Regions from separate parts of the Winogradskyella sp. PG-2 genome, predicted to be linked through region 1. Evidence: riboswitches for the same ligand, from Rfam matches in the RefSeq annotation. Region 1 holds a riboswitch; each other region holds the start of a gene.
The links. A riboswitch is a leader RNA that binds a small molecule or an ion and turns the genes downstream of it on or off. The one in region 1 is predicted to bind S-adenosylmethionine.

Region 1 (10,486 bases):
GTAAATCTATTTTTGTTTCTAATGTATTTAAGGATTGTGATAAAAGTATTTGTCCTAATATATTTGTAACTTCTATATGTTTTAATACAGACTTAGATGTTATATTAACAATGCCATTTGTAGGATTAGGATGAAATCTTACTATTGCGTTTTCTAATTCTTCAATACTTAGTCCACTAGCTAATGATGTCACAACCGTATTAGTTATAATAGGTAGGTTGAAATCGAAATAAATTTCGGCAGTATTTTCAAACACAGTATTAATGTTATAACCAGCAGTAGATTTTATTTTAAACGAAACAAAGCCATGGCTATTTGGCTCGTCATTAGTACTATCTGGTAAATTAATATTTCTAAAATCCCATTCTAAATCTTGGTCATCTATTTTTAGTTGGTAGTTATGACTAGCACTTATCATAACAATAGAGCTAGCATCGTGTTCGTCAGTTAAAAAATCTTTAATCTCCACATTCTGTGCACTTGCTGTTCCTGTATTCTGAAACCTTATGGTATAAAAAAGAAAATCGTCCGTTGTAAAGCTTTCATAAGCAATTGTTCCGCCATGACTTTCTAATTTATCATTAGGATCAAAAGAACCAATGACAACAACATCTATTTCAGAAGTATTATCATCTAAATAAATATCATTTATATCTCCTGCGCTAATAGAAGCCGAAAACGTTAAAACATTATCAATATTTACCTCTGGTGGTGCATTGGTATTTAACACAATGTTTATATATCTAGTTTCAAAAGGAGCTAAGTCTGTAAAAGGTATAGTTAATGTATTATCTAATTGTGTTGTACTTGGGTCTGTAGAACTTACAAATGTTGTTAAAGGATCAAAAGTATAAGTGATTGTTCCATTATCTATTTGAGATGTTCCTAAGTTTTTTAATGTAATGAGTTGCTCAGTATCAAATCCTGGATTAGGTGAGTTAACAGGTGTAATATGTATTGAAACATTGGTAAGTGGAGTAATAATATCAATAGGGATATCAAAATTAGTAATCTCTCCTTGAGTTATAAATTGATTCTGAATACTAGGAGTTTCAAGCGAAAAGTAATCTATAAATGTATCATCTAGAATATATTCAAAATCATAGCTATTATTTTCATTTTCATCGAAGATATAATAGCTACCAGAATCATTATTTAATGCAACTTCATTACCACTATTAACAGAATAATTTAAATCTCCATAAGGAAAAAGAGCTTCGTCTTCATCCCTAATATCATTACCATTGGTGTCAACAAATGTATTTAATGTAAAACCTGTACAATCTACAGTATCGAAGAAATTACCTCCATCAACTTCTGTCATTTGTATAAAGCCTTCTGATGTACTGTAATTTGTAACTAACAACATATAGACTTCACCAGGTTGCACGTTAGGGATAAAAACTTGTTCAATATTAGAGGCACTAAAACTACAATCAACTTCGTTTTCGCTAGATAATTCTTCAGGGCTACATGCAACGTCATCAAATGGTCCCCAAACTATATAATCTACATCATTACCATTACCAGTTCCATTCGGTCCTGAAAATTGAGAAATCTGAAAACTAATATTTCCGGTTGTTATAATAGGAATATAAAATCAAGTTGGTCTTGGTTGACTTCCTAGACAGCCGTAGTCAGGTCCTAGTTCCGCAGAACTTGTTCCTGAAGTACTAGAGAATTCAGAACCAAAAGACCCACATAATTATGTAGCATCAGCACAGGTATTCTGAGCGTAAGTGAATGATAAAACAAAAAATAATAAAACGAATGAGAGGGTAGTTTTTTTCATAATGGATTGATTTCTATTAGTAAGATACAGAAAGTGTAAAAAGGTTGCGTTAAATAACTGTGAATTACTTAATTATCGGATAAGGGTAGGTTATAATTATTTTTGGAAAACCTAAATAAACTAGGTTCGATTTCTTTGCGTAAAATCTTTATAATTTCATTAATTGAATCTTTTGGAATCATACTTTTGGAGGTGTTTATATAACCATTTTTTTTAAACTTTACATATGTAAAAAGAACATTTACATTAGCCTTCTTGATTTTAAAATTTCCGTTAGAATCAGTTGTTGTCGTTTTGTTACCAATAGTAATGATGACGTCTTTAATAGGAATTTTATTCTCATCGATAACAATACCTTTAAAATCTCCAGTGACTTTATCTCCTAAGTAATCTGTAAAGAATTTAGGCTTAACTATAGGTTTGTTGTTATTAGTAGGCTCACTTTTATTTTCACATGCAATTGTGAAAATAATACAGATAGCTAAGAGCTTCCATATAGGAATAACTGACTTCATTTTTTGATTGATGATTGATGATAGTTTCTATTTACAAGATACAGCAACTGTAAAAGGGTTGCATTAAAATTCTGGTAAATAAAAAAAGCCTTCGATTTTTTACACTAAGAATCTAAGGCTTTTTTATGAATTTTATTAGGTTTTAATTGTCTCTATATACATGAACTACTCCCGTTATAGTATGAGGATCTCCATTATAATCTTCATAAGCACCAGTAAAGTTAATATCAATATAATCACTAACTTCTCCTATAGAAGTTAAGTTATATGTAATTTCATTGTTCTCGTTAGATACACTTAAACATTCACCTATAAAGAAACCTATGTCGTCAGCACTATTCCAATCGTAATTATCATAAGTACCTTCATAAACAGTTTCATTTAAAACACCATACATATAAAAACAAGTGTCTTGGCTATTATTACCTGCGAAAATATCTATAGTAGGCCCATTGAAGTTTCCTGTTGCATCACCGCTTAAATAAAAATTCGCATTAATATTTTCGAAAATAAGTACGGATTCATCATCATCAATGGTGTATTGAATAAATTCGGTTACTGTATTACAAGCACTAATAGTTCCTATATCAGTTAGCGGAGTTGTAAATGTGTAGCTTATACTATCCGTAGTTTGTAAGTTGACATAATCACTACCTTTAATCTGAAAGGTATTATCTCCTTCACAACGTAGCATATTAATTTCGAATGTACCATCACTTACCATATTAGTAAAGGTCTGATTTTCGTAAGCTAATTGTACATAGCCATCCGTAACCGCGTCACCAGCACAAGTATTTAAATTACCAATTATAGTTTCTGCAATTACATCTGTATTATCATGAACAATTATAGAAATATTTGAATCCATTGTAAAAGGTCCAATAGACTCAGTAAGTAAGGGAGTTTCACCACAAAAATCATAGCTGTAAACATTAAGTTCTAAGGTTTCATTACTTGGTACAAAACCACAAACTTCCCCATTTTCATTTGTATATCCATATGTAGTTCCGAAGGTTCCACTAGTAATACTCACCCATAAATTCCCAAGAGAATTAGTCTCATCATCCGCTGCAGTAATACAAAGTGTAATAGCTTCAGCTGGTATATCGCAATTCCAAAATGAGAAATGAGTTACCGTACCTACATACATGTTTCCTTGCAAAATAGCTTGCCCTTCTTCTTTCCAGTAGCCATTGGCTTCATCAAAATACCAAAGTGGAATACTTGCAGGTGCTATTCCCATTAAACTTGGATCTAGAGGAATTTTAATTTCAGAAGTTGAACCTTCAGGTAAATTTAAGTCTTCACCATTTGTTCCTCTTAATTCAACAGCCAACATGCCTAGGGTTTGTAGCATACGTTCTGCACCTGCTTCATTTTCTGCGTACAACATACCTGGCATTTGCATTGACATATCTTCATCAGCAGGATCTAAATGATGCATTATTACATCGATAGAGCCAGAATATTCTGAGCCATCTTCTTTAATAAAGTTACCATCAAAACTCACAGAACTTCCATTACCTATTGTAACTGTTTCAGGAGAATCACTAGCTATTGTACTCACAACTGTAGCTTCGAGTAGCATAATTGTAACCTTATTTGTTCCGTTTGAAGGTACAACAGATCGAGATCCATGGATATAACCAGCCTTTTGCGCTTTTACAAAACCAAAACGTTCTTTCACATTGGCATTATTAATAACAAAAATACCGTTACTATCCGTTGTCGCAGTTTCGTTTCCAACAGTAATTGTAACTCCTTCAATAGGATTTTTATTTATGTCTATAACATTACCAAGAAAATTTCTAGAAACCGTATTTCCAAAATATTCAGAGAATGTATCTGGGATACTGTTTTGTTGCTCACCTCCACTGGAATTGACATCGTCTTGTTGACAAGATGTAACTATAAGCGTAGAAAATAAAAGCACTAAAATAAGATTGGGGAATTTTTTAATGTTTTTCATAAGTGTTGATTTAATTGAGATTTTATTTGTTAGAGTTGTTACTCAATGATTAAACAGTTTAAATGCTTAATATCCTACCTAATAGCCTTAGGAAATTTAAAAAATAAAAAAACCTCATAAACTTAATTACGAGGTTTTTAAGTATTCAATATTTGGTTTCTTAAAGGTCAAATGCTGCTTTAACTTTGTCTACGTAATCTAATTTTTCCCATGTAAATAATTCAACATCCATAGAAATTGATTCACCAAGTGGTTGGACAAAAGTTTTAGAAACTACTTCATTGTTTCTTCCCATATGTCCATATGCTGCGGTTTCACTATAAATTGGTTGGCGTAGTTTTAAACGACTTTCAATTGCAGAAGGTCTCATATCAAAAATGGCTTCTACTTTTTTAGCGATTTCACCATCTGTTAAATTAAAATCACAAGTACCATAAGTATCTATAAAAATACCCATAGGTTCTACAACTCCAATAGCATAAGATACCTGTACCAAAACTTCATCACATAAACCAGCAGCAACTAGGTTTTTAGCAATATGTCTTGTTGCGTAAGCTGCACTTCGGTCCACTTTACTCGGATCTTTACCAGAAAATGCTCCACCACCATGTGCTCCTTTTCCGCCATAAGTATCTACAATAATTTTACGACCTGTTAAACCTGTATCACCATGAGGTCCTCCGATTACGAATTTCCCTGTTGGGTTAATATGATATTTAATATCACTATTAAATAAAGGTTTAATATGGTCTGGAACTTTAGCAACAACTCTTGGAATTAAGATGTCAACAATATCTTTTCTGATTTTTGTTAACATTACATCATCAGTACCAAAATCATCGTGTTGAGTAGAAACAACAATAGCATCAATACGTTGAGGTGTATTATCATCGCTATATTCTATAGTAACTTGGCTTTTAGAATCTGGTCGTAAATAGGTAATATATTTATTCTCGCGACGTAATTCAGCTAATTCCTTTAAAATTCTGTGCGATAAATCTAAAGCCAATGGCATATAGTTATCAGTTTCGTTTGTGGCATAACCAAACATCATTCCTTGGTCACCTGCTCCTTGTTCTTCTTTAGAAGCACGATCTACACCACGATTAATATCTTCAGATTGTTCATGTATGGCAGATAAAACACCACAGGAATTTCCATCGAACATATATTCGCTTTTTGTATATCCTATTTTATTTATAGTGTCTCTTGCTATTTTCTGAACATCTAAATAAGTGTTAGATTTAACTTCACCAGCAAGAATAACTTGACCAGTGGTAACTAATGTCTCACAAGCTACTTTAGATTCTGGGTCAAAAGCTAAAAAATTGTCAATTAAAGCGTCACTAATTTGATCAGCTACTTTATCTGGATGGCCTTCAGAAACACTTTCTGAAGTAAATAAATATGGCATAAATCCTATTTTTTAGGTTATAATTGTTTTACTAAAATTTAATTGATTGCCTAGTCGCTAGAGAAGTATATAACTTATTGCTTTAGCATTTTTTTAAGAGGTTGCAATCAGATCAAATTCTTCCTCTAAATATTGATTGTACAAAAGTAGATAAATTAAATGGAACGTAAATTTATTTTACTTTTTTTATGATTTAATTTGTTTTTAAAATATTCTGATACAATATTTGTAACCACAAAGTTCAAACACTTACTAAAATGTTATCAAGAAAGGTGGAGGGATTAGACCCTTTGAAACCTTAGCAACCCTTAGATTTACTGAGAAGGTGCTAAATTCTACATAGTTTTTTATTCATTTATTTAAAACTAGATAGATAACTAAACGAATCAAAATCACTCTGATTACGTTTTTGCAATGACATTTTTCTAATGAATAAACCTATAATTGAGGTTGAATTGACTTTATAATAAATACAAGAAAAATGAGTTCTAAACACATAGAAACACAAGCCATCCGAACACAAATTGAACGTTCTCAATTTTTAGAACATTCTAACCCCTTATATCTTACATCAAGTTATGTATTTGAAGATGCTGAAGATATGAGAGCATCGTTTGCCGATGAGAAAGTGCGTAACATTTATAGTCGCTATTCTAATCCCAATACATCAGAGTTTATAGATAAGATCTGTAAGATGGAAGGTGCCGAACAAGGTTATGCCTTTGCATCTGGTATGTCTGCTGTGTTTTCAACTTTTGCAGCTTTACTCAACTCAGGAGATCATATTGTGTTTTCGCGGAGTATTTTTGGTTCTACCCAGACTATGTTTAATAACATTTTACCAAAATGGAATATTTCAACAAGCTCTTTTAAGATAGATGAAATAGACAAAATTGAAAGTTTAATACAGCCCAATACGAAAATATTGTATACGGAAAGCCCAACAAATCCGGCTGTAGATATTTTAGATTTAGAGCTACTGGGTAGTATTGCTAAGAAGCATAACCTTATTTTCCTAGTTGATAATTGTTTCGCGACACCTTATCTCCAACAACCTATAAAGTTTGGTGCTGATCTAGTTATTCATTCAGCTACAAAATTAATAGATGGACAAGGTAGAGTTCTTGGAGGTGTAACCGTTGGAAATTCAGATTTAATTCAAAAGATTTATTTATTTTCTAGAAATACAGGTCCGGCTTTGTCACCCTTTAATGCTTGGGTCTTGTCTAAGAGTTTAGAAACTTTGCCAGCTAGAATAAATATGCATTGTGATAATGCATTAAATGTGGCGGAATTTTTAGAATCAAATGATCATGTGAATTTTGTGAAATACCCATTTTTAAAATCTCACCCTCAATATAAACTGGCTAAAAAGCAAATGAAATTAGGCGGTAATATTGTGGCTTTTGAAATTAAAGGTGGTATTGATGCCGGAAGAAATTTTTTAAATACAATTAAACTATTGTCTTTATCTGCTAATTTAGGTGATACAAGAAGTATCGTAACACATCCAGCATCTACGACACATGCAAAATTATCTGAAGAAGATCGTTTAATTACAGGAATTACTAGTGGACTTATTAGAGTTTCGGTTGGTTTAGAACATATAGATGATATTATTGGGGATTTAAAACAAGCATTAGAAAATTAATATATTTATATACTATAAAACAACAGTTTCTGGCTTTTGATTTCTACTTATATTTTCATACTCGATTTTTGTTATTTTTGTAAAAAAAGAATTTATAGACATATGAAATTATTAAACATTGTTTTTACGTTTTTAGTTTTTATAGTTCTATTTAGTTGTAGTTCTGACGATTCCAATGAAGGAGGGCAACAAGATAGCTTAAGTCTATCTTCAATTACAGAATTTTCTGCAAACCAAGAATCACAAACAGTTTCAGTAACTGCGAATTTATATTGGTATGTCAGTAATACTAATACTTGGATTACGCTTTCACCAACTTATGGAACAAATGATGGAACAATAACTGTTACAGGTTGTAGTATTTCAAAAACCTTAACAATTACACAAGCAGCAGGCGAAGAAAATTCAGGTGAGTTAGACCCAAATAAAACACCATCACAAAATTTTGATTTATCTACATGGAAATTAAAAACACCAGAGAATAATGGAAGTGGTTTTTCTAAAACTATATCTGTTTCTGAAATCAATGCTGGTTATGAAAATAGCAATTATTTTTTTTAGGGGATGATGGAGGAATGGTTTTTAAATGTCCTATAGATGGCTTTACAACGTCTGCAAATACAGTATATACTAGAGTAGAGTTACGTGAAATGTTTAGAGGAACAAATACGAGTATTAGTACACAAGGGGTTAATGGAAATAATGGGGTTTTTGGTTCGGCTCCAGCCTCAGATATAAATGCTGCTGCTGGTTATGACGGTGAAATGAATGCTACTCTTGTAGTTAATCATGTAACAACAACAGGAAGTAATAGTCATGTTGGACGTTTAGTAATTTGACAAATACATGCTAATAGCGACGAGCCAATTCGTATATATTACAGAAAATTACCTAATAATTCATTAGGTTCTATATATTTTGCTCACGAACCAACAGATGGAAATGGTGATGAACAATGGTGCGAAATGATAGGCTCTAGGAGTAATAGTGCTGATAATCCTTCAGATGGAAGAGCGCTCAATGAAAAATTTAGCTATACGATTAAAGTTATTGGTGATATTTTAACTTGTACAATACTAAGAGAAGGAAAAGATGATGTTGTTCAAACGGTTAACATGTTTAATAGTGGTTTCAATGTTGGTGGTCAGTATATGTATTTTAAAGCTGGATTATATCACTTAAATAACACAGGAGATGATTATGCTCAAGTGACGTTTTACGCTTTAGATAAAACACATACAAATTAATATATAATATTTGAAACATTTAATAATAGAGTAATGCTATCAAAAAAAACAAAATACGGTATAAAGGCTTTAGTCTATTTAGCAAAACAGAAAGATAGAAACCCTATACAGATTTCTTCAATATCCAAGTCTGAAAATATTTCACGTAAGTTTTTAGAAAGTATCTTATTAACTTTAAGAAAAAATGGTGTTTTAGGATCAAAAAAAGGTAAAGGAGGCGGTTATTATTTATTGAAAGAACCAAAAGATATTCCTATGACAACTGTAATGCGACTTTTAGAAGGACCAATAGCTATGGTACCTTGTGTGAGCTTGAATTTCTATGAAAAGTGTGACGACTGTCCTGATGAAAATGTTTGCGCAGTGCATAATTTAATGCTTCAAGTACGTGATAATACATTAGATATATTTCGCAATACTACTTTGGCTGATTTATCTAATTAGCATATTCTCAATTTCTTATGTTAATTTTTTCGAAATAAATACTTTCTTATTCTAAAATAATATTTATGTTTGCATATTCCTACTAAGTCGATAGGAATAAAAGATTAAAAAATGACAACATAATTATGGATAGTGTAATTCAGTCAGATTTAAGTGTTGAAAAAGAAGAAAAGGATTCTTTAGCAACTCAAGAGAATATTAAGAGGAGTATAGTGAAAACAATTAGTTGGCGTGTTGTCGGTACCTTGGCTACAGTGACTATTTCGTATATCATTACAGGTACAATGGCTTTGGCTTTCTCTATAGGAGGCATAGAATTAGTTTCTAAAATGGCGCTTTATTTCTTTCACGAACGCGCGTGGAATAATATTAAATGGGGAAAATGATAGATATAGATTTTTGGAACAAAAAGCTTAGAGATAAAAAACCTAATGAAATTGCTGAGTGGGCATTAAGTTTATCTGATAATAGAATTGTAACAACAAGTTTTGGTATTTACTCTTCAGTATTATTGAGTACAATGTCTAAGATAGACAAGGGAATAAGAGTCGTTTGGTGTGATACTTTATATAATCAACCAAGCACATATGAGCATGCTTCAAAATTAATAAAGAAATACAATCTCAATATTCTTAAATACCAATCTTTATATAGTAAAGAAGAAATTGACGCTTCAATTGGATTACCAAGTTTAGAAGATGATAATCATGCCATTTTTTCAGAGGCCGTAAAATTAGAACCTTTTAGACGAGCATTAAAAGAACAGGATCCAGATATATGGTTTACAAATATTAGGGTGAGGCAGACAGAATATAGAGACAAGAAAGATATTTTAAGTTATAGTAAAGATGGTATTCTTAAAGTGAGTCCATTTTACTATTGGAGTGATGCTGAATTAGACAGGTATATAGAGGAAAATCAATTGGAGAAAAATAGCTATTATTTCGATTCTATAAAAGCCTTACTTAATAGAGAGTGTGGTATCCATCTTCAGTAATACTTAAATAATAATCATTAGTAAATAAATTGTTTTTTTATAAAATCTATTAAATCTATAGGAATAATATAATATAATGCAAAGTTTTAGAACAGAATTAGAAAGTCCAATAGTAGAAAAGGATATCCTTGAATTAGCTAATAAAATTGAGCTTTTTCGTAATGGAAAAATAGATGAAGAAAAATTTAGAAGTCTTCGTTTAGCAAGAGGAGTTTATGGTCAACGCCAAGAAGGAGTACAGATGATCAGAATTAAATTGCCTTATGGTAAAGTATTGAGTCATCAATTGCACCGTATTTCTGAGGTTTCAGATGAATATTCAAGAAGCCGTTTGCATATTACAACGCGTCAAGATATTCAAATTCATTATGTGGATTTAAATAGAACTCCAGAATTGTGGGCTGAGTTAGAACGCGATAATGTCACGCTAAGAGAGGCTTGTGGAAATACAGTAAGA
Region 2 (10,486 bases), 1.2 Mb from region 1:
CTAAACACATTGGGCAAGGTTCACAAGAGGTGTAAATTTCACAACCATCTAACTGAAAAGAATCCAAGTTTTTGCATGCATCTCTTATCGCGGTAACTTCGGCATGAGCGGTTGGATCATTAGTTGAAGTCACTTTGTTGTTACCACGCCCTACAATTTTACCATCTTTAACGACGACGCATCCAAATGGACCTCCTTCATTATTATTCATGCCTTTTAGAGCTGCCTTAACAGCTTCTTTCATGAAGTGTTGTTTATTATGATCTGACATTAATTAGCTTTTTTTTGAAGTAAATTTTAGTATTCGAATTTAAAAATACTTAACAAGCTAATATACCAATTTTAAAATTTTCTGTCGGGATGAAAAGGATTTAAATATAGTGTTGGCTTCTTATTAGAAATAATCTCAGAAACTAATAAGCCTGTCGCAGTTCCCATACTCCAACCCATCATTGCGTGACCAGCTGCTATAGTTAGATTTTTACATTTTTTTGATTTTCCTATATATGGCAAACCATCTGGTGATACAGGTCTTAAACCGCAAGCTGCGTCATCTTTTTCTAATTGAGTTAATTCAACATTAGGGTAATAACGTTTAGCTGCATCTGCAATAGCATCAACTCTAACTTTATTAATATTATGGTTGATGCCAGCAATTTCCATTGTTCCTGCAAATCTTGTAAAACCATTCATTGGTGTTACTGCAGTTTTGGCTTCAGCTAAAATGGCTGGAATTGTAATTCCTGTTCCTTTTTCAGTATTTATTCGGTAGCCTTTTCCGGCTTGTAATAACAATTTAAGGCCTAATTTTTTACTTAAAAGAGAACTCCAAGAACCAGCAGCTAGAATTATTTCGTCTGCAATTAAAGTTTGTTTATTAGTTTTTAGAGACGAAATATTTTGATTTTTTACTGTAATATCTTCGACTTTTTCATTCGTGTAAATTGTAACTCCGCAATTAGTTAAATGTGTTATCATATCCTTCATAAACTCATGAGGTGTCGTATGGTGATCACATTCAAAATAGGCTGCTCCAATAACGTCTATTTCAACATTTGGCTCTAATTCTTTAATTTCTTTAGGTGTAACTCCTTTAGCTTTTAGTCCAAGGTCTGTAGCCATTTCCGCTAGCTTTAATTCTTCATCTAAAAGCTTTTGCGTTTGACAAAGCATAAAAAGACCTTTCTTATCATAATGGGCTGTAAAGTTTTCTGAAGTTTTTATTTCTTCATATAATTGCTGACTCAACACTGAAATATCTCTAATAACAGGCCCAGCTTTTTTAACATGATTGGCACTACAAGATTTATTAAAAGCCCAAGTCCATTTTAAAAAATCTAATTCTAATCGAGGCCTAATGTATAAAGGGCTAGATGAATTAAACATCCACTTTAAGCCTTTTTTCATCACACCCGGTGCAGACAATGGAATGATGTGACTTGGTGAGAGATAACCAGCATTAACATAAGAGGCACCTGCATCTAAATTAGATTGATCAACAATAGTAACTTGATGACCTTCTTTTTGAAGATAATAAGCAGAACATAATCCTATAATTCCACCTCCGATTATAATGACATTTTTACTCATATTTAAATGACTTGAAATCCATAAGCATAGGGATCATCCTCTGGATCAATTGTTATTGTATTTTGTCCGTAAACTTTTGCCCAACCTTTAATGCTAGGTATAATAGCTGGGCTATTTCCAAGTTTAGTTTCTTTTTCTACACAACCGATAAATGTACTACCAATATAACTCTCATGAATATAATTCTCACCTACTTTTAGCTTTCCTTTTGCATGTAATTGTGCTAATCTAGCTGAAGTACCTGTTCCACAAGGGCTTCTGTCTATGGCTTTATCTCCATAAAACACAGCATTTCTACCATGAGATTTTTTGTCAATTGGATGACCTGTCCATAGCATATGTGTAACATCTTTGATAGTGTTATTCTCAGGATGAATAAACTCATTAGGATACTTTGTATTAATACGATCTCTTACAACTTGAGAGTATTGGATAATTTTACTAGCTGTAAAATCATGCACTCCAGAAAAATTCTGCTGTGGATCTACAATGGCATAGTAGTTTCCTCCATAAGCAACATCAAATTTTATTTCACCAAGTTCAGGACATTCAATAGAAAGTCCTTTAGCTGCTAAATAACTTTTTACGTTCGTTAGTTTTACCCAATCGACCTTGTTATTTGTTTGTTGGTACTCAATTTCAACTAAGCCAGCTGGTGCTTCCATTTTTATCTTTCCAGGTGTTTTAGGAGTTATTAAACCTTCTTCTATAGCAATAGTGATTGTTCCTATAGTACCATGTCCGCACATTGGTAAACAACCAGAAGTTTCAATAAAAAGTATAGCAAAATCATTTTCTGGGTTGTGAGGTGGATACAGAATACTGCCACTCATCATGTCGTGACCACGAGGTTCAAACATTAAACCTTTTCTAATCCAATCGTATTCTTTTAAGAAATGTTGACGTTTTTCACTCATAGTATTTCCAATGAGTTTAGGACCACCTTCTTTAATCACTCTTACTGGGTTTCCGCAAGTGTGGGCATCAATACAAACAAAGGTGTGTGCAACCATTTAAATATTATCAGAAGTTTGTTTATTGTTTACTAATCTTGAAATACCAAGAGGATTTTCATTTTTTAATTCATTAGGGAGTAATTCATTTGGCCAATCTTGATAACTGAATGGTCTTACCCAACGCTTAATAGAATGAATGCCTACAGCTGTAAAACGACTATCTGTTGATGAAGGATATGGTCCTCCATGAACCATAGATGGACAAACTTCAACACCAGTTGGTACTCCGTTATAAATAATGCGTCCAACACGATTTTGTAATGCTGAAACTATTTCAGGATGGTTTGAAGCTTCATCATTATCTGCAATCAACGTTCCTGTTAATTGACCTTCAAGATTAGAAATTATGGTTTTTAATTGTGTTTTGTTTTCACATTGAACAACAATTGAATAAGGTCCAAATACTTCTTGATGTAGGGTTGGGTTTTCTATAAATGTTTTCCCTTCAACAGTAGTAATAGCTTGTCTGGCATAGTTGGTTTGTACATCAGATTCATAATCTGCAGTAACTGTAAGACGAGGTTGCGAAATTGCCTTTTGTTTATTGTGTTCATACGCTCCAATAATATTTGGATGCAGCATACAGGAAGGTTCTATCTTAATGATTTCATTGGATAAATTTTGAACAAAATTTGATAGCCCTTCACTTTTAACTCCTAATAATAAACCTGGATTTGTGCAAAATTGACCTGTACCTAAAGTTATTGAACCTGCATAAGTTTTTGCTAAACTTTCATTTCTATTTTTTAAAGCTTCAGGTAAAATTACAACTGGATTGATACTTCCCATTTCCGCAAACACAGGAATTGGTTCTTCACGTTGTGCAGCTAAATCATATAATGCTCTTCCTCCTTTAATACTTCCTGTAAAACCAACAGCTTTTACACCAGAGTGTTTTACTAATTCTCCTCCAACATGAATTCCGCTAGAATTTATATTAGAAAATACACCATTTGGCATATTAGTCTTTTTTGCAGCTTTTATAATAGCAGAAGCGACTAATTCTCCAGTTCCAGCATGCATTGGATGTGATTTTACAATTACAGGACAACCAGCAGCTAAAGCTGCAGCAGTATCTCCACCAGCAGTGGAGTAGGCTAATGGAAAATTACTAGCTCCAAATACAACAACTGGTCCTAAAGGAATTAGTAGTTTACGAATATCAGATTTTGAGATAGGTTGACGATCTGGTTGTGCTGTGTCTATTGTTGCTTCTACCCAAGAGCCTTCAGTGATTAATTCAGCAAAACTTCGTAATTGCCCGACGGTTCTTCCACGTTCACCTTTCGCTCTGCCTTCTGGTAATCCAGTTTCAGAGCAGTAAGTTTGAATCAATTCATCATCAAGCGCTAAAATTTCATCTGCAATTGTATTTAAAAATTTCGCTTTTTGTTTTCCTGAAGTCGTTCTAAATGGTTTAAATGCTTCAGATGCTAATGCAACTGCTTCATCAATTTCTTCAGAAGTGGCTTCTGTAAAAGTAGAATCGTTTTCAATATTTAATTGTGGATTAAAGGTCTGGTAGGTTTTAGAACCTTTAGCTGATAATTGATGTCCTAAATAGTTTTTTCCTGTGATCATCCTTACTTTTTTTAAATGTTTTTTTCAAATTTACTGGTTTGTAAACTATTTTTTTAAATATTTCAAAAGCTTAACCTATTAAGTCTAGAACTTCAAGTCTTTCTTTTGCCAGAATATATCTTGTACGGACATCATCAATTTGCTGCTGAGTTAATTTCTTGCCAAAAGTACGAAGCCCTCCAGCAACATCGTTATGATGAATTCCCATAGCGAGCTTAAGGTATTCCATAAGCAATGGCTGAGCATCGAGATAGGATAATGAATTTAAAGCCTGAGAAATTTTGTTTGCCTCAACCCATTCTCCATTTAAAACATACTCCTGCATCGTAACACTAGCTTTTGGGAAGACACAACCTACACCTGTAATTCCACCACATGCTCCGGCTAATCCTGCATATACAGTAACTGTATCGACACCTGCTAAAACTTTTAAATCTTTGTTCTCTAACGTCAGCGTTTCAATAATTGAAACATCTATAGTCGATATTTTAAGAGCGGTTACATTAGGGAGAACAGAAAGTCTTTTAAGAAGGTCTGTTGAGAGCGCATGATAACCGGCTGCATCAGGATTGTTATATGGCATAACTGTTACGCCTACATCTTTTGCAGTTGCTTCAGAAAGTGCATAGTACTCATACATTTCTTTTTCAGAAGGAACCGCCTTAGTTTTTGGCGGCATGACCATGACTGTATCAACTCCAACTGTTGCAAGTCCTTCAACGATTTCAGTAAGTTCTTCCTTAGTTTCTGCTGCTGCTCCACTAATCAACGGGACATTGTATTCTTTAGCAACCTCAGATAGGGATTTAAGTAAGGAAAGACGCTGCTTTGTGTTCAGGTAGCTATTCTCACCCAGAGTTCCAGAACCCACAAGTCCGCTCATTTTGCTTCCGCCCTTTCCTTGAGCTTTTAAAATATCTGCTGCCTGTTTTTGTGTTGCATCAAGGTCAATTTCAAGAGCGCCTGATTTTGATTCTTTCAACCATGTAAACACGGCTGGCATTACGCCATTCCATTGTATGCTCATTAGAATTTGTTTTGTTAAATAACTTTTGGCGTAAAATTAATTGAGTTGTGTAAGAACAAATAATGATTTTTTATTCTATAATAATACTATATTATCAATTTATGTTTATTTAGCACTATTTTTGAGTAGTATATGATCATTTTTATTTGAAAGTATTACCATTTATTATTCCAAAGCCAGAAAGAGGCGGTTTGATTTATCAGGTTGACAAAGTAAATTTGTTTTATGATAAATTGCATCAGCACGAAGAAATTCAATTGAGTTTTATCCTTGAAGGAAACGGAACTTTAGTTGTTGGTGATACCATAAATAATTTCACAAAAGGTGAAGTTTTAGTCATTGGAAGTAATATTCCACATGTGTTTAAGAGTGATAAAAGTTCACAAGAATCACATATGCTAACGCTTTTTTTTACGGAACACTCTTTTGGTGAATCGTTTTTTAATCTTGAAGAGTTAAAAGATATTCAGACTTTTTTTGAACGTTCTAAATATGGGTTTAGGCCACAGTCTCATATTGAAGAAATGAAAAATCTATTCCTTAAGCTTGAAAAAGCTTCAAAGCTAAATCGATTTATAATTTCATTACAGTTATTGAATTGTATGGTAAAATCAGACTATACAAGTTTATCGTCATTTGTGTATGATAAAAAATACAGCTTGGTTGAAGGTGACCGAATGCGAAATGTATTTGAATTTACATTAAATAACTATTCGGAAGAGATCTCTTTAGATACAGTTTCAAAAGTAGCAAACATGACAAAGAATGCCTTCTGTAAGTACTTTAAAAAACGAACCAACAAAACTTATATTCAATTTTTAAATGAGTTTAGAATAGAAAAGGCAAGTAAATTATTAAAAGAAAAAAGTGATTATAGTATTGCTGAAATTGCCTATATGTCTGGATTTAGAAATATTTCTAATTTTAATAGAGTATTTAAGAAGTTAAAAGGAGAGACTCCGTCTAAATTTAAATAAATTAAAAACCCAAACATATAGTTTGGGTTTTCTGATTAATAGCACATTAGTTTAAGCAACACATTTGGAAATGGGAACGGATGTATTTGCGTTAACTTTAAAAATTGGTTTCAAGAACCTTGCCAATTGATCAAATTCGATTAAAAATGCATCATGACCATGAATGGATTTAATTTCATGAATGTTTACATTTTGCTTTAAACTTTTTAACTCAACAAATGTGTTCCAGTTTTCTTCTGGTTTAAAGAATAGATCTGAATTAATTGTTATTAAATGTATACATGAAGATATTTTTGAAGCAACTTCTAAAAAGCCTTCTCTTCCCTTAGCAATATCTATAGTTCTTAAGATTTGATTCATCATTTTATAAGCAGATAAGTTAAAACGATTACTTAAGTTATCACCATGATAATTTAACCAAGATTCAATATTAAAAAGTGAATCATCTCTTTTAGTTCTTTCGAATTTTTGAGTTAGAGATTCTGGCGTGCGATAAAGTGTCATTGCATGCATTCTTGCATCAGCTAATGGCTCATTAGAATGGTTTAATATAGCATCTTGTATATGACAATTTGCAATGAGCCAATCTGTAGATTTCCAATCGGTTGCAACCGGAATTAAATGCTCAATTAAATTGGGTTTTAGAGCTGCTAATTCCCATGCAATACCTCCACCAACTGAACCTCCTATAACAGCAAAAAGCTTTTCAATTTTTAGTTGTTCTAGACCCAACGCAAACAGCCTAGCTATGTCTCGAGCCGTAAAATATTTATAGTTTTCAATTAAGTTTTCAGGTTTATTGTCATACCCATTTCCAGGGATATTGAAGGCTAAAATACTGTATGAATTAGTGTCAATACATTTATTGTCTCCGATTAAATCGTTCCACCAACCATGCTCTCCTATGACTTTAGAATTTGCTGTTAGTGCATGATTTACTAATACAACAGGAGCATCATCTAATGTTTTTCCAAATGTTTGATATGATAGATTAATGCTAAAGGTTTTTCCACTACCTGTAACATAATCAGGAATATTTATATATTTTAATTCTTTCATTCTACTTCCTGCGAAAGCAGTAGTCTTTTAATTACTATTTTAACTCAATAAACAGATGCCTTTATATTATAAAGACATCTGTTTCTAAACTAAACAACACTAATAAAGGCTAATTTTGAAGCGCTTGTTTTTCTTTAACAACAGAAAAGGCTTCTTTTAAATCAGCTTTTAAATCTTCAATATTTTCTATTCCGACAGATAAACGGATTAAATCTTTAGTCACTCCGGTAGTTTCTTGTGCTTCATCACTTAATTGTTGATGCGTTGTACTAGCAGGATGAATAATCAATGATTTAGTATCTCCAATATTTGCCAATAAAGAGAATAGTTTTGTGGTATCAGCAATAGTTTTTGCAGCATCATAGCCACCATCAGCACCAAATGTTACGATACCACTTTGTCCTTTAGGTAAATACTTTTGAGCCAGTCCATTATATTTACTTGTTTTTAACCCTGGATAGTTTACCCAATTTACTTCAGGTTGTTCTTGCAACCATTTTGCTAGCTCGAGCGCATTCTTACTATGCTTCTGAATACGAATTTCTAAAGTCTCTAAACCTTGAATAATTTGAAAGGCATTAAACGGGCTCAATGCTCCACCATAATCACGTAGACCTTCAATTCTAATCTTAGCAATAAATGCTGCGGCACCAATAACTTCACTGTAGACTAAACCATGATAACCAGCTGACGGTTCTGTAAACTCTGGAAATTTTCCGTTGCTCCAATCAAAAGTACCTGCGTCAATGATAATACCTCCTAATGACGTTCCGTTACCATTTATATATTTTGTCAACGAATGAATAACGATGTCTGCGCCATACTCAATAGGATTAAGTAAATATGGTGTAGCAACTGTATTATCTACAATTAAAGGTACTTTGTGCGCTTTGGCTGCAACAGAAATGGCTTCAATATCTAAAACATCGAGTTTTGGATTACCTAAAGATTCTACAAAAATAGCTCTTGTGTTTTCTTGAGCTGCTTTTTGAAAATTTTCAGGGTCAGATGGATCTACAAATGTTGTTGTAATACCATGTCTTGGAAGTGTTACACTCAATAAATTGTATGTTCCTCCATATAAACTATTTGACGCAACAATGTGATCACCTGCGCGTAAAAGTGTAAGTAATGTAGTAGAGATGGCTGCCGTTCCTGAGGCAGTTGCTACTGCTGCAATTCCTCCTTCTAAAGCTGCTAAACGTTGCTCTAAAATATCGTTCGTCGGATTGTTCAGACGCGTGTATATAAATCCTGGTACAGAGAGGTTAAATCGTCCTGCTGCATCATCTGAATCATCGAAAACATAAGCTGTAGATTGATAGATAGGTACAGCTCTTGTACCTCCTGTTTGATTGGTGTCATGTCCTGCGTGCAACGCTTTTGTTGCGAATTTTTGTGTACTCATTTTTCTAGTTTTTTTGAGTTAAAATAAATTAATTCAAAAGCCAAATAAGCTTCGAAAGAAGCATACTTAATAGAAAAATGTTATAAAGAAAATTACTAACTATAGATTTGTAATTAGTTTGAGTTATCTATCCGAATTTGCAAAAAATGACTTGCGCTTTCAAGTAGAATTTAGCACCTTCTTAGTAAATCTAAGGGTTGCTAAGGTTTCAAAGGGTCTAATCCCTCCACCTTTCTTGATAACATTTCAGTAAGTGTTTGAACTTTGTGAGCACAAATATTGCGACACAAAAATTTAAAAACCAAATTTATTTTTAGTTTTTATGCTTTTTTTATGATTTTAAGAAAATCAAGGCGCATATTTTGCCAAATATTTATTTTGAATAATCTGGCCAACAGGTTTGTTTTCAATCTTACTTTCTAACCAAGAAATTATATCTAAATATAGGAATGCTCTGCGCTCAAATGGATGGTCTTCAAAAGTTTTTAGAGTGTTAAGTAAATCTCTAAATGCATTTTTTAAGTCGTGAGGGTAAATATCTTGAAGCCCTCTAATAAATTTTATCATTTCCTTTTGCACCTCATGCAAATCGTTCATTTTAATTAAAAACTTGTAAGTACTTCTTAGTAATGTTTCTAAATGATAATCTAGTCCGGCTTCATAATGGGCTACAAGATTTAATACTCTAGAAAAACAGAGTAAGTCTTCTCGCATAGAAAGTGATTTATTCGAGATAATCTTATCTAAATACGCTATACAAGCTTTATTGTTGCCAACCCCAAAGTGCATGCTAGCAAACTTGTAATAAAAGACCATTTTATGATGTTGATCGATTCTGTCACTAAAACTAATAAGCTCATTTTCAATATGAGGAATCAATTTTAAGCCTTCTTCGAAACTTCCATCAATAAAATGTTGATTAATACTATGAAAATTAGTGTAAAGGAAAACTAGAGTAGAAACATTTTCGTCTTTATTAAACTTTTGGTCACCTACAGTAGTTTTAAAGTGGTCTAATTTCTTTACAAATTTTGTCTTATTTCTAATAAAATAGATAGACTCTAAAAGGTAATTATTTCCTTTTAAAAAGAAAACAGGATTTAGATTAATCATACTTGGGTTTTGATAAAATAAATCTACCCATTTAGAAGCATATTTATAACAATTTAAAAAATCTTGCATTAAAAAACTGTACCATAAATGTGCTTTGTAAAGCCATAATTTCTCTCTAAAACCAACCTCTTTTAAATTGAATTTAGGTAGCCTATCATTGAAGTATTTAGTGACGATTAGACTTTCTTTCTCATTTTTAACATAACCTGTTTTTAATATAATACTATAAAGCTGTAAGGATAAGTTTGAGAGTTTACTTGCAATAACGTTTTGAGCGCTCAAATCTCGAGCTTGTACTGCCAATTCATCAGCTCGATTACTGATACTTCTAGTAATATATTGAGATTCAATAATTTTTTCTAGTTCAACAATTTCAAAAGCCATATTTTTTTCTTCATTAACTATGGCTAAATATTTGGCTTTATCTAAAATTTTTAAACTCTGTTTGTATAAACCTTTATGATATAAAATAGAAGCAAAGTCCAACTGTTCTCTGATTTGAGAACGTACATTTTGATGTGACGGATTTAATTTTAGGCTTATTAAAACCTGCTTGTATAAATGTGCTTTTACATTGGCAAGCTGTGTTTTTTTTACGATACCTGTTTTTAAAATAGCATTTTCGTTATAACCTTTTGCTTTGTCTAAAAGATTAAAAAGTTTTAAGAATTTAGAATCGGAATTGACACCTAGTCTCCCAACGTACAGTTTGAAC
Region 3 (10,486 bases), 370 kb from region 1:
TTTGACCCATAAATAGTATCGCCATCTGCTAATATAATTCGATCACCACTCATTATTCCCGCGCGTTCACTTGGGCCACCTTCTGTTGGTTTTATTACTGCAATACTATCTTTATAAGGATAAAAATTGATACCAATACCAACGAAATCACCTTTCATATTTTCGGTAATACGAGCTAAATCTTCTTTTGGAATATAAGTAGAGTGTGGATCGAGATTATCTAAAATACCATTCACAGTTACATCGACAATACTATCTGTATTAATCTCATCAACGTATTCGTAATCAATATAATCTATGAGACGGTTAATTTTATCTTTCTTACTATTCGTAGAAAAAAGGTTGTCTGAAGTATCTGTGAAATTTAACTTGCCGCCAATAACAACTCCAGCAGCAATAGCTGTACCGATAATTAATGGTATGTATTTGTTTTTTGTCGCCATTAAGCTTTTAAATCTTCAATTCGTTCTAATTCTATGCCAGCTTTAGCTAAAAATTGTAATCCTGAATCATCTTTATAGCCTTCATGATAAACGACCCTAATAATCCCAGCTTGATGTATTAATTTGCTACACTCTTTACAAGGAGATAGTGTAATATACAACGTCGCACCTTTACATGATTGCGTAGAAGAAGCTACTTTTAATATAGCGTTAGCTTCAGCATGCAGCACGTACCATTTTGTATAACCTTCATCATCTTCACAATAATTCTCAAAACCTGTTGGAGTTCCATTATAACCATCTGAAATTATCATTCGATCCTTAACAATAAGCGCACCTACTTGTTTACGCTTGCAGTGAGATAATTTCCCCCATTCTTTTGCAATCCGTAAATAAGCTTTATCGTAACGTAATTGTTTTGTCTTTGGCATTAATACATTTTGTTTATCAAAGTATGCTATAAGTAACGAATATAAAAGGTTAGTATTTTATAACCAATTTACTTGTAGTTAAAGTTTTACCAAACTTAATTAAGTATTTAACAATTCACTTTGAATTACCATAGGAATAACCAAACCTATAACTATAGCAGACCATACCATAATCCAGTCGCGACGCGAAAACCTAAAAATAGTCTGACATAAGAAACTAAGGAATAAAACCACAAATACAATAATAATCTGAGCAATTTCAATACCTAATGCAAATTCGATGAGGAGTTCTATTTTATTTTCTGAGAGTGAGGAAAGCATTTTAAATTCTCTAGCAAAACCTAGACCGTGAATTAAACCAAAAAATAAAGTGGTAAAAAACAACAATCCTATTTTAGTGCTTCTATCCTTTTTACCAGCTGTAATCACATTAAAAATAGCCGTGATTAAAATAGTTATTGGAATTAAAAACTCAACCAATTTTCCATTAACACTAACTATGCCATAAGCTGCTAAAACCAAAGACAAGGTATGCCCTAAGGTAAACATGGACACTAAGAGTAGAACACGTTTCCAATCTTTAAACACATAAGGCACAGTTAAAACCATTAAGAAAAGTACATGGTCATAACCGTTAATATCTAATACATGGTTAAGCCCGTATTGCACATTAAACCAAAAATTTTCTAGCATAATTAAATTATTTGGGATGCATCAAAGTTACAATTAAAAGTAATATCATACTTTTAAATTAACGCTAATAAAACTTGCTTATTCTAATTTTCTTTCGCAATATTGTAACTTCACAATGTTCAAATAACGTATTGAAATGTTATCAAGAAAGGTGGAGGGATTAGACCCTTTGAAACCTTAGCAACCCTTAAACTTATTAAGAAGGTGCTAAATTCTACGTAATTACCGATTCATTTATCGTGTAATTGAATAGATAACCAAACGTAATTACTCACTGTAATTCGATTTCTTTTTAACATATTTTATAACGCAAGTCTAATAGAGACACATTTGACGTTTAGTTTAAATTGAAATTTAAAACTTATGGGTTTAAGTAGAATAGACGAAGAAATTAAAAAACGAATCCTCGTTTTAGATGGAGCCATGGGAACCATGCTTCAACAATACAACTTCTCAGAAGAAGATTTTAGAGGAGAACGTTTTGCAGATTATCCTTCACCATTAAAAGGTAATAATGATTTATTATCCTTAACACAACCTAAGGCGATTGCAGAAGTGCACGCTAAATATTTTGAAGCAGGAGCCGATATTGTAGAAACGAATACATTTTCTGGGACAACGATTGCTATGGCAGACTACGACATGGAAGATTTAGTATATGAACTTAATTTTGAGTCTGCAAAAATAGCTAAACAAGTCGCTGATAAATTCACAAAAGAAAACCCAAATCAACCAAGATTTGTTGCTGGTAGTATTGGCCCAACTAATAAAACCGCAAGTCTATCTCCTGATGTTAACCGCCCAGAATACAGAGCGATAACTTTTAATGAATTACGTGTTGCCTATAAGCAACAAGTGGAGGCTTTAATTGATGGTGGAGTTGATGTTCTTTTAGTGGAAACTATTTTTGACACTTTAAATGCTAAAGCTGCTTTATTTGCAATTGAAGAAGTAAAAGAAGAACGACATATTGATATTCCAATTATGGTTTCTGGAACTATAACAGATGCTTCAGGAAGAACATTATCAGGACAAACTGTTGAAGCATTTTTAACTTCAATATCTCATATTCCATTATTAAGTGTTGGTTTTAATTGCGCTCTGGGAGCAGAACAATTAAAACCCTATTTACAACGCTTATCTAATGAAACTGAGTTTTTTACTTCAGCGCATCCTAATGCAGGTTTGCCAAATGCTTTTGGCGAATACGATGAATCACCAGAGCAGATGCAAAACTATATTGAGGATTATCTTAAAGATAATCTTATAAACATAATTGGAGGTTGCTGTGGCACAAGTCCCGCTCATATAAATGCCATTGCTGAAGTTGCTAAGAAATATCAGCCAAGACATAAACTTGCCTTAGTATGATTTTAGAAGTTGCCATTTTAAATATTAAGAAAGGTCAGTCTCAAGCTTTTGAAATAGCCTTTAAAACAGCTGAACATTTCATTTCGGCTATGAAAGGATACCTAAATCATACCTTGAAAAAATGTATGGAAGATGATGATAAATACATTCTTTCAGTGAATTGGAAAACTTTGGAAGATCACGAAATTGAGTTTAGAACTTCAGATGAATACCAGAAATGGAAAAAACTACTTCATCATTTTTATGAATCATTTCCAATCGTACAACATTACAAATAATGGATAGTGACTGTAAAAAATATTTAACGCTCTCTGGATTAGAACCACTTGTGGTAACACCAGAAAGTAATTTTATCAACGTTGGTGAACGAACCAACGTAACTGGGTCTCGTAAATTTCTTCGTCTAATAAAAGAAGAAAAATATAGTGAAGCTCTAGAGGTTGCTAGAAACCAGGTAGATGGTGGAGCTCAGATTTTAGATGTTAATATGGACGAAGGAATGCTCGATGGTGTTTATGCTATGACAACCTTCTTAAATCTCATTGCTTCAGAACCAGATATTTCTAGAATCCCAATAATGATTGACAGTTCTAAATGGGAAATTATAGAAGCTGGTTTACAAGTTGCACAAGGAAAATGTGTTGTTAATTCTATAAGCTTAAAAGAAGGTGAAGCTGAATTTAAACGACAGGCCAAACTAGTTAAACGCTATGGAGCAGCAGTCATTGTTATGGCTTTTGATGAAACTGGTCAAGCTGATAATTACGACAGGCGAATTGAAATTTGTAAACGCTCCTATGATATTTTAGTTAAAGACATCAACTTCCCTCCTCAAGATATTATTTTCGATCCAAATATTTTTCCCGTTGCAACAGGAATGGAAGAGCATCGCAGAAATGCCCTCGATTTCTTTGAAGCTACAAAATGGATTCGAGAAAATTTACCTCACGCCAATGTTTCTGGCGGAGTAAGTAATGTGTCATTTTCATTTAGAGGTAACAATGTGGTTAGAGAAGCTATGCATTCATCTTTCTTATTTCATGCCATTAAAAATGGAATGAATATGGGTATCGTTAACCCAACCATGCTCGAAGTTTATGATGAAATTGACAAAGATTTATTAGAACGTGTTGAAGATGTACTATTCGATAGACGCGATGATGCTACTGAACGCTTATTAGATTTTGCTGAATCTGTTAAAGGTCAGAAAAAGGAACAGGAAAACACGGTTCAAGAATGGAGAAGTGAGGCTTTACAGGATAGAATTACACACGCTTTAGTTAAAGGTATTGATGCTTTTATTATTGAAGATGTTGAAGAAGCACGCTTAGCTTCAGACAAACCAATTCATGTTATTGAGGGGCATTTAATGATTGGGATGAATGTTGTAGGAGATTTATTTGGAAGCGGAAAAATGTTTTTACCACAAGTTGTAAAATCTGCTCGTGTTATGAAAAAAGCTGTGGCTTATTTACAACCCTTTATTGAAGCCGAAAAAGATGGTAAGCAAGAATTTGCAGGCCGAATTTTAATGGCAACTGTAAAAGGTGACGTACATGATATTGGCAAGAACATTGTGAGTGTTGTTTTGGGTTGTAATAATTACGAAATCATTGACCTTGGTGTGATGGTTCCACCAGAAAAAATTATTGAAACAGCAAAAAAAGAAAATGTTGATATTATTGGCCTAAGTGGTCTTATTACTCCGTCATTAGATGAAATGGTTTATGTTTCTAAGGCTCTTGAAAAAGAACAATTAGATATTCCACTAATTATTGGAGGAGCAACAACATCGCGTGCGCATTCTGCCGTAAAAATTGCACCAAATTATAGTAATACTGTAGTCCATATTAATGATGCATCTAGGGCCGTAACTGTTGTCGGAGATTTACTTAAAAGTGACAGCAAAGTTTATAAAAATCAGATTCGTGAAGAATATGATTTGTTCAGAGAGCAATTCATAAAACGTGGGAAAAAGAAAGAATATCTTAGCATTGAAAATGCTCGAAAAAATAAGTTTCAAATTGATTGGGAAGCTTCAGAAATTGTAAGACCAGAAACTTTAGGGATTCAGATCATAGAAGATTTCGACATCACTAAGCTTGAAGCTTTTATTGATTGGTCTCCATTTTTTAGAAGTTGGGACTTGCATGGTAAATATCCAGATATTTTGAATGACGAAATTGTCGGTACACAAGCCACAGAATTATTCGCTGATGCGCAACACTTACTAAAACGCATATTTGATGAAAAGCTTTTAAAAGCTAAAGCCATCTTTGGTTTATTTAATGCTAACACAGTAAATGATGATGATATTGAAATTAAGGATGACTCTGGAAATATATTAGTTGAGTTTCTAACGCTTAGACAACAATCTAAAAAATCACAAGGTAAACCAAACATAGCCTTAGCTGATTTTATTGCACCTAAAGCATCAGAAATGCAAGATTACATGGGTTGTTTTTGCGTATCAACTGGCTTTGGAACTCAAGAATTAGCAGCCCAATTCGAAGCTGATAATGATGATTATAATTCTATAATGATTAAAGCATTAGCAGACCGATTAGCAGAAGCTTTTGCTGAATATTTACATAAAGAGGTAAGAACAAAACATTGGAATTATGCCAAAGGTGAAAACTTATCAAATCAAGAATTAATAAAAGAAAGTTACAAAGGGATTCGTCCTGCTCCTGGTTATCCAGCATGTCCAGATCACTTAGAAAAGAAGACCATTTGGGAGCTATTAAATGTTAAAGAAAACATTGGAGTTCAGCTTACCGACAGTTTAGCTATGTGGCCAGCTGCCAGTGTAAGTGGTTATTATTTTGGAAATCCTGAAGCTAGATATTTCGGTTTAGGGAAAATAACACAAGACCAAATTAAAGACTATAGCCAAAGAAGAAACATTTCAATTGAAGAGGCCGAAAAATGGTTAAACCCAAACATCGTACAATAAACATGAAAGTTACAGAACATATAAAAAGAGCAAATGGGAAAACATTATTTTCCTTTGAAATTATACCACCTAAAAAAGGAAATAGTATTCAACAGTTATATAATAACATTGATCCATTAATGGAATTTAATCCCCCTTTTATTGATGTTACTACATCACGAGAAGAGTATATCTATATCGAAAAAGATGGTCTTTTGGATCAAAAAATTACGCGCATGCGCCCAGGAACTGTAGGAATATGTGCTGCCATAAAACATAAATATGATGTCGATACAGTACCACATGTATTGTGTGGTGGATTCACTAAAGAAGAAACTGAATATCTGTTAGTAGATTGCCATTATTTAGGAATTGACAACGTTATGGCACTTCGTGGTGATGCAATGAAACATCAAAAATACTTTGAGGCAAGTAATGGAGGTCATCAATATGCAAAAGACTTGGTAGGTCAAATTCAGAACCTCAACAAAGGTCAATATTTACATGATGTCATAGAAGTTGATGATAGAGCAGATTTCTGCATTGGAGTTGCTGGTTATCCTGAAAAACATATTGAAGCACCATCTTTAAAAACCGATTTAAAACGACTTAAAGAGAAGGTAGATAAAGGTGCCGATTATGTTGTTACTCAAATGTTTTTTGACAATGAAAAGTACTTTAAATTTGTTAAAGCTGCAAAAGAGGAGGGAATAAATGTACCTATAATACCAGGTATTAAACCAATTGCAGTAAAACGCCATTTACAACTACTGCCACAAGTATTTAAAATTGATTTACCTGAAGAATTAATAGAAGCAGTCGATAACTGTAAGACCAATCAACAGGTTAGACAAGTTGGAGTCGAATGGGCTATAGCTCAATCTAAAGAATTGCAAAAAGCTGGTGTACCTGTTTTGCATTATTACTCAATGGGAAAAAGTGATAATGTAAAGGCAATTGCTAGTGCTTTGTTTTAGATTTGAAAAACAACTAATACTAAGGCTTTGGAACTAATATTGATCTATTAATCCAACATCCTATTTTTATGGTCTTTCCAGCCAAATCGCGGAGAAATATTTCTTCTTTAGTAGGTGCTTTTGATTCATAACTTGCAACATATTGATTAACGAATTTGTGCAAAGTTGGGTCAATTTTAGAAGCTTTTTTAACTTCTTCTGATGCTAACCAGAAGACGGCTCTTTGATAAACATTGTCTTTCCCACAATTCTTGGCGCTTTTGCCATACATTTCTGCAATTAGTATATGAGGCTTTCCATTAGATGGATTTAATTTTACAGCGTCTAGTAATAATCTTCTCGATTTACTGTACTGATTTTTATTCTTTAATATAACACCAATCCTAAAAGCTAATTTTGATTTTTTATAAGGACTTGCATCAAATAATAAATATGCTTCTTCTAAATATTGATATGCCTCTTTATCCTTTCCTCTAGCGAGCAACATTGTTGCTACAAAAATTTTTGTATCATATGATGGTGCAACCTTGTCGTACCTTTTTACAAGTTTTTCATAAAGAGGGTCATCAGTACATTGTTTATGATACATTCTGGTTACCGATCGTTTTAACCAAATAGAATCATTTTGATAGGTTTCAAAATCTTTGCTATAGAGAGGAATTAAGTTATCACAAATCGCTCTGATATCTACTTTGGTATTAATATTCTCTTGAATGAGTGCATAATTTTTGAGATAACTTTCATAAACAGATTTGTTCTTATTTTCCTTTTGGGTGAGTACTTCATCTCTTTCCAGTTTTTCTAACAGTGGGTTTAATTTTTCTGAATAGATCTGTACTTCATCCTGTGTTTTTTCGGTAATATCATCATAACCATTGAATAATTCTGCATCTGTTTTTTTACCCTCATCAAACAAATATACCATTAAGGAAAAGTAAGAGTACAAACTTTTAGGATGTGTAAAAGTTTTAGCATCCTCTTTAAAAGCATCATCATAGCAATTATATAATTCCTCTTTACTTTTTCCAAAAAGTTCTTTGTTATCATATTGAAGCTGACAAGCCTTTGCAGCATATTCCCCATTTGGTGTTCTTTTGGAAAAATATTGGTTACGTGCTTTCCATAAATCTATCAAACCTTTAAGATGACCTAATTTTTCATCCCCTTTAGTGTTTTTGATTTTATGTTTTAGTATTTTTTCACCATCACTATATATGGCGATGTTAAGTTCAGGGCAGTTTGTTTTTACAAATAACCAATCTGCATATGCAGTGTCATATTTTTTTGCTTTAACAGGTTCGTGAAATAACGATAGTTTAGTTTTACATTCTATGTCTTCTTGTGCATTTATTAGGTTTACACCTATTATCAAAAAGATGAAAAGGAGAATTAATTGTCTTACCATGATAAATTGATGTTTAGTTAGTTATGGATAGTAAAGCCACAAAAAACATACCATTAGTTATAAAATCATACTTTAACTAAATCTATTCTTACATTAAAACTGAATTCTAAACACAAAAAAGCTTAATCTTTAATTCCTTATAATTTTCATTTCGATTTACTACAAAAACATATTATAGACATGGCAAAATATTTATACTTTTACGATATGAATATAGAAGCAAATCATTTATTACATATATTAAAAAGTAATAGTAGTGATGAAAATGTATTGTGGCTCAACTCAAAAATTGATTTTATTAATTCTGAGTTATCTACAAAAGATTTATACGTTACTTATAGCTTAATTGGAACTAAATTTAAAAACACTGGTGATTTAAAAATAGATTTAAATCACCAAGAGTTAAGCTCATATTTAAAACTTCAAAATGCCTCCATTACTGAAATTGCACGTATCTATTTATTAAAGAGTGTACTCGTATTTAATTCCACCTTTTTTAAGGACAAAGTCTCTAATATTATACAATTGGCAGATACTAGTGAATTAGAAACATTCTTAAAATTCTTAATACTCTTACCAAATCCTGAAGATTATAAGTATGTTGCTGTAGAAGCTTTGCGTACTAATATAGCATCAGTTTTTAATGCTATCTCTGCGCATAACCCTTATCCTGCTTTATATTTTAATCCGCAACAATGGAATCAGATGTTTTTAAAAGCCGCTTTCATAGAAAGTGATTTAACAACCTTTAATAACATAGATGGAAGAGCAAATAAAGACCTTGCTCGTATTATATCAGATTATGCACACGAACGTTGGGCAGCTGGCAGAACAATCGATCCTTATTTTTGGAGACCTGTATCAAATTTCATTGAAGGTCCTATTGTAGATGATCTACAAAGGTTATTCACAAGTGATAATATCACAGAAAACAAAGTAGCCGCAATTTGTTGCTTTAATTCTAGTAACTCAAATGCAAAACAAATGTTAGAAAATTATCCTACCTATATTGAGCAATTGAAAGAAAAAAAATTAACTTGGGGCACACTAAAAGATTAATGAAAATGAATGAAAAAATGATGTTTATAGATCCTCATGTACACATGACCTCTAGAACTACAGATGATTATGAAGCAATGGCCGAAGCCGGAGTAGTTGCTCTTATAGAACCTTCATTTTGGTTGGGGCAACCGAGAACTCAAGTTGGTTCTTTTCAAGATTACTTTAGTAGTCTAGTTGGCTGGGAACCTTTTAGAGCCAGTCAGTTTGGTATTAAACATTATTGCACAATTGGATTAAACTCTAAAGAAGCAAATAACGAAGCTTTAGCAGAACAAGTTGTAGAATTATTGCCATTATATCTACATAAAGAAAATGTAGTTGCAATTGGTGAGATTGGTTATGATGACCAAACTCCAGCAGAGGATAAATATTTTAGAATGCAGTTAGATTTGGCTAAAGAACTCGATATGACTGTACAAGTGCATACTCCACATAGAGATAAAAAAGCAGGAACTATTAAAAGTATGGAGGTTTGTTTGGAGCATGGTTTAGATCCTTCAAACGTAATCATAGATCATAACAATGAAGAAACTGTAAAAGAAGTTTTAGATAGAGGCTTTATTGCAGCATTCACTATTTATCCTAAAACAAAAATGGGTAATGAACGTATGGTAGAAGTTGTGAGAACTTATGGAAGTACCAACATTATTATTGATAGCTCAGCAGATTGGGGCGTAAGTGACCCATTAGCTGTTCCTAAAACTGCAGGACTTATGTTGCGAAGTGGTATTAATAAAGAAGATGTTGTAAAGACCTGCTACCAAAATGCCTTAGATGCTTTTAGCAAAAATGGTAAAATGCAAGAATCGCATTGGTTGGGTGCAAAAGGCATTGACCAATCTCAGCTATTTAATGACAATAGTGTATTACGAGGACAAACACCTAAAATTGATAACGATAAAATAGTTTAAATTGAAGAGTGTTATAAAAGGCTATCTAAGTTTAATGCGTCCTGCAAATCTACCTACTGCTGCTGCTGATATTTTTGCTGGTGCTTCAATAGCAGGTATCTTTTCTGAACTCTCAAGTTTTAGCGCTCCTTTTACTCTAAATCTATTTTTTATAGTATTGGCTTCAGTTTTTTTATATGCTGGTGGAGTTGTTCTTAATGATGTATTTGATATTAAGATTGATGCCATAGAACGGCCAGAACGTGCTATACCTAGTGG

Region 2: it holds a riboswitch for S-adenosylmethionine, as region 1 does, so the genes downstream of both, WPG_RS09020 (O-acetylhomoserine aminocarboxypropyltransferase/cysteine synthase family protein) here and WPG_RS03625 (trans-sulfuration enzyme family protein) in region 1, are expected to answer to the same signal.
Region 3: it holds a riboswitch for S-adenosylmethionine, as region 1 does, so the genes downstream of both, WPG_RS05050 (homocysteine S-methyltransferase family protein) here and WPG_RS03625 (trans-sulfuration enzyme family protein) in region 1, are expected to answer to the same signal.

Annotation. Positions count from the first base shown of each region.
Region 1 is NZ_AP014583.1:782,330-792,815, reverse strand. Features, by position in the region: gene WPG_RS03645 (T9SS type A sorting domain-containing protein) at 1-1,390, opposite strand, end outside; gene WPG_RS03640 (carboxypeptidase-like regulatory domain-containing protein) at 1,861-2,307, opposite strand; gene WPG_RS03635 (hypothetical protein) at 2,450-4,276, opposite strand; gene metK (methionine adenosyltransferase) at 4,437-5,690, opposite strand; SAM riboswitch class I at 5,948-6,070, shown strand; gene WPG_RS03625 (trans-sulfuration enzyme family protein) at 6,172-7,341, shown strand; gene WPG_RS18340 (BACON domain-containing protein) at 7,444-7,902, shown strand; partial or broken gene WPG_RS18515 (polysaccharide lyase family 7 protein) at 7,917-8,588, shown strand; gene WPG_RS03615 (RrF2 family transcriptional regulator) at 8,622-9,032, shown strand; gene WPG_RS03610 (DUF2061 domain-containing protein) at 9,158-9,418, shown strand; gene WPG_RS03605 (phosphoadenosine phosphosulfate reductase family protein) at 9,415-10,029, shown strand; gene WPG_RS03600 (HEPN domain-containing protein) at 10,106-10,486, shown strand, end outside.
Region 2 is NZ_AP014583.1:2,016,478-2,026,963, forward strand. Features, by position in the region: gene WPG_RS08985 (nucleoside deaminase) at 1-271, opposite strand, end outside; gene WPG_RS08990 (NAD(P)/FAD-dependent oxidoreductase) at 343-1,590, opposite strand; gene WPG_RS08995 (4-hydroxyproline epimerase) at 1,593-2,603, opposite strand; gene WPG_RS09000 (aldehyde dehydrogenase (NADP(+))) at 2,604-4,187, opposite strand; gene WPG_RS09005 (dihydrodipicolinate synthase family protein) at 4,258-5,214, opposite strand; gene WPG_RS09010 (AraC family transcriptional regulator) at 5,361-6,191, shown strand; gene WPG_RS09015 (alpha/beta fold hydrolase) at 6,243-7,250, opposite strand; gene WPG_RS09020 (O-acetylhomoserine aminocarboxypropyltransferase/cysteine synthase family protein) at 7,360-8,658, opposite strand; SAM riboswitch class I at 8,779-8,903, opposite strand; gene WPG_RS09025 (hypothetical protein) at 9,007-10,486, opposite strand, start outside.
Region 3 is NZ_AP014583.1:1,148,510-1,158,995, forward strand. Features, by position in the region: gene WPG_RS05035 (S41 family peptidase) at 1-443, opposite strand, end outside; gene WPG_RS05040 (deoxycytidylate deaminase) at 443-874, opposite strand; gene WPG_RS05045 (HupE/UreJ family protein) at 974-1,567, opposite strand; SAM riboswitch class I at 1,704-1,827, shown strand; gene WPG_RS05050 (homocysteine S-methyltransferase family protein) at 1,931-2,938, shown strand; gene WPG_RS05055 (antibiotic biosynthesis monooxygenase family protein) at 2,935-3,216, shown strand; gene metH (methionine synthase) at 3,216-5,894, shown strand; gene metF (methylenetetrahydrofolate reductase [NAD(P)H]) at 5,897-6,850, shown strand; gene WPG_RS05070 (tetratricopeptide repeat protein) at 6,870-8,255, opposite strand; gene WPG_RS05075 (EboA domain-containing protein) at 8,436-9,314, shown strand; gene WPG_RS05080 (TatD family hydrolase) at 9,314-10,228, shown strand; gene eboC (UbiA-like protein EboC) at 10,230-10,486, shown strand, end outside.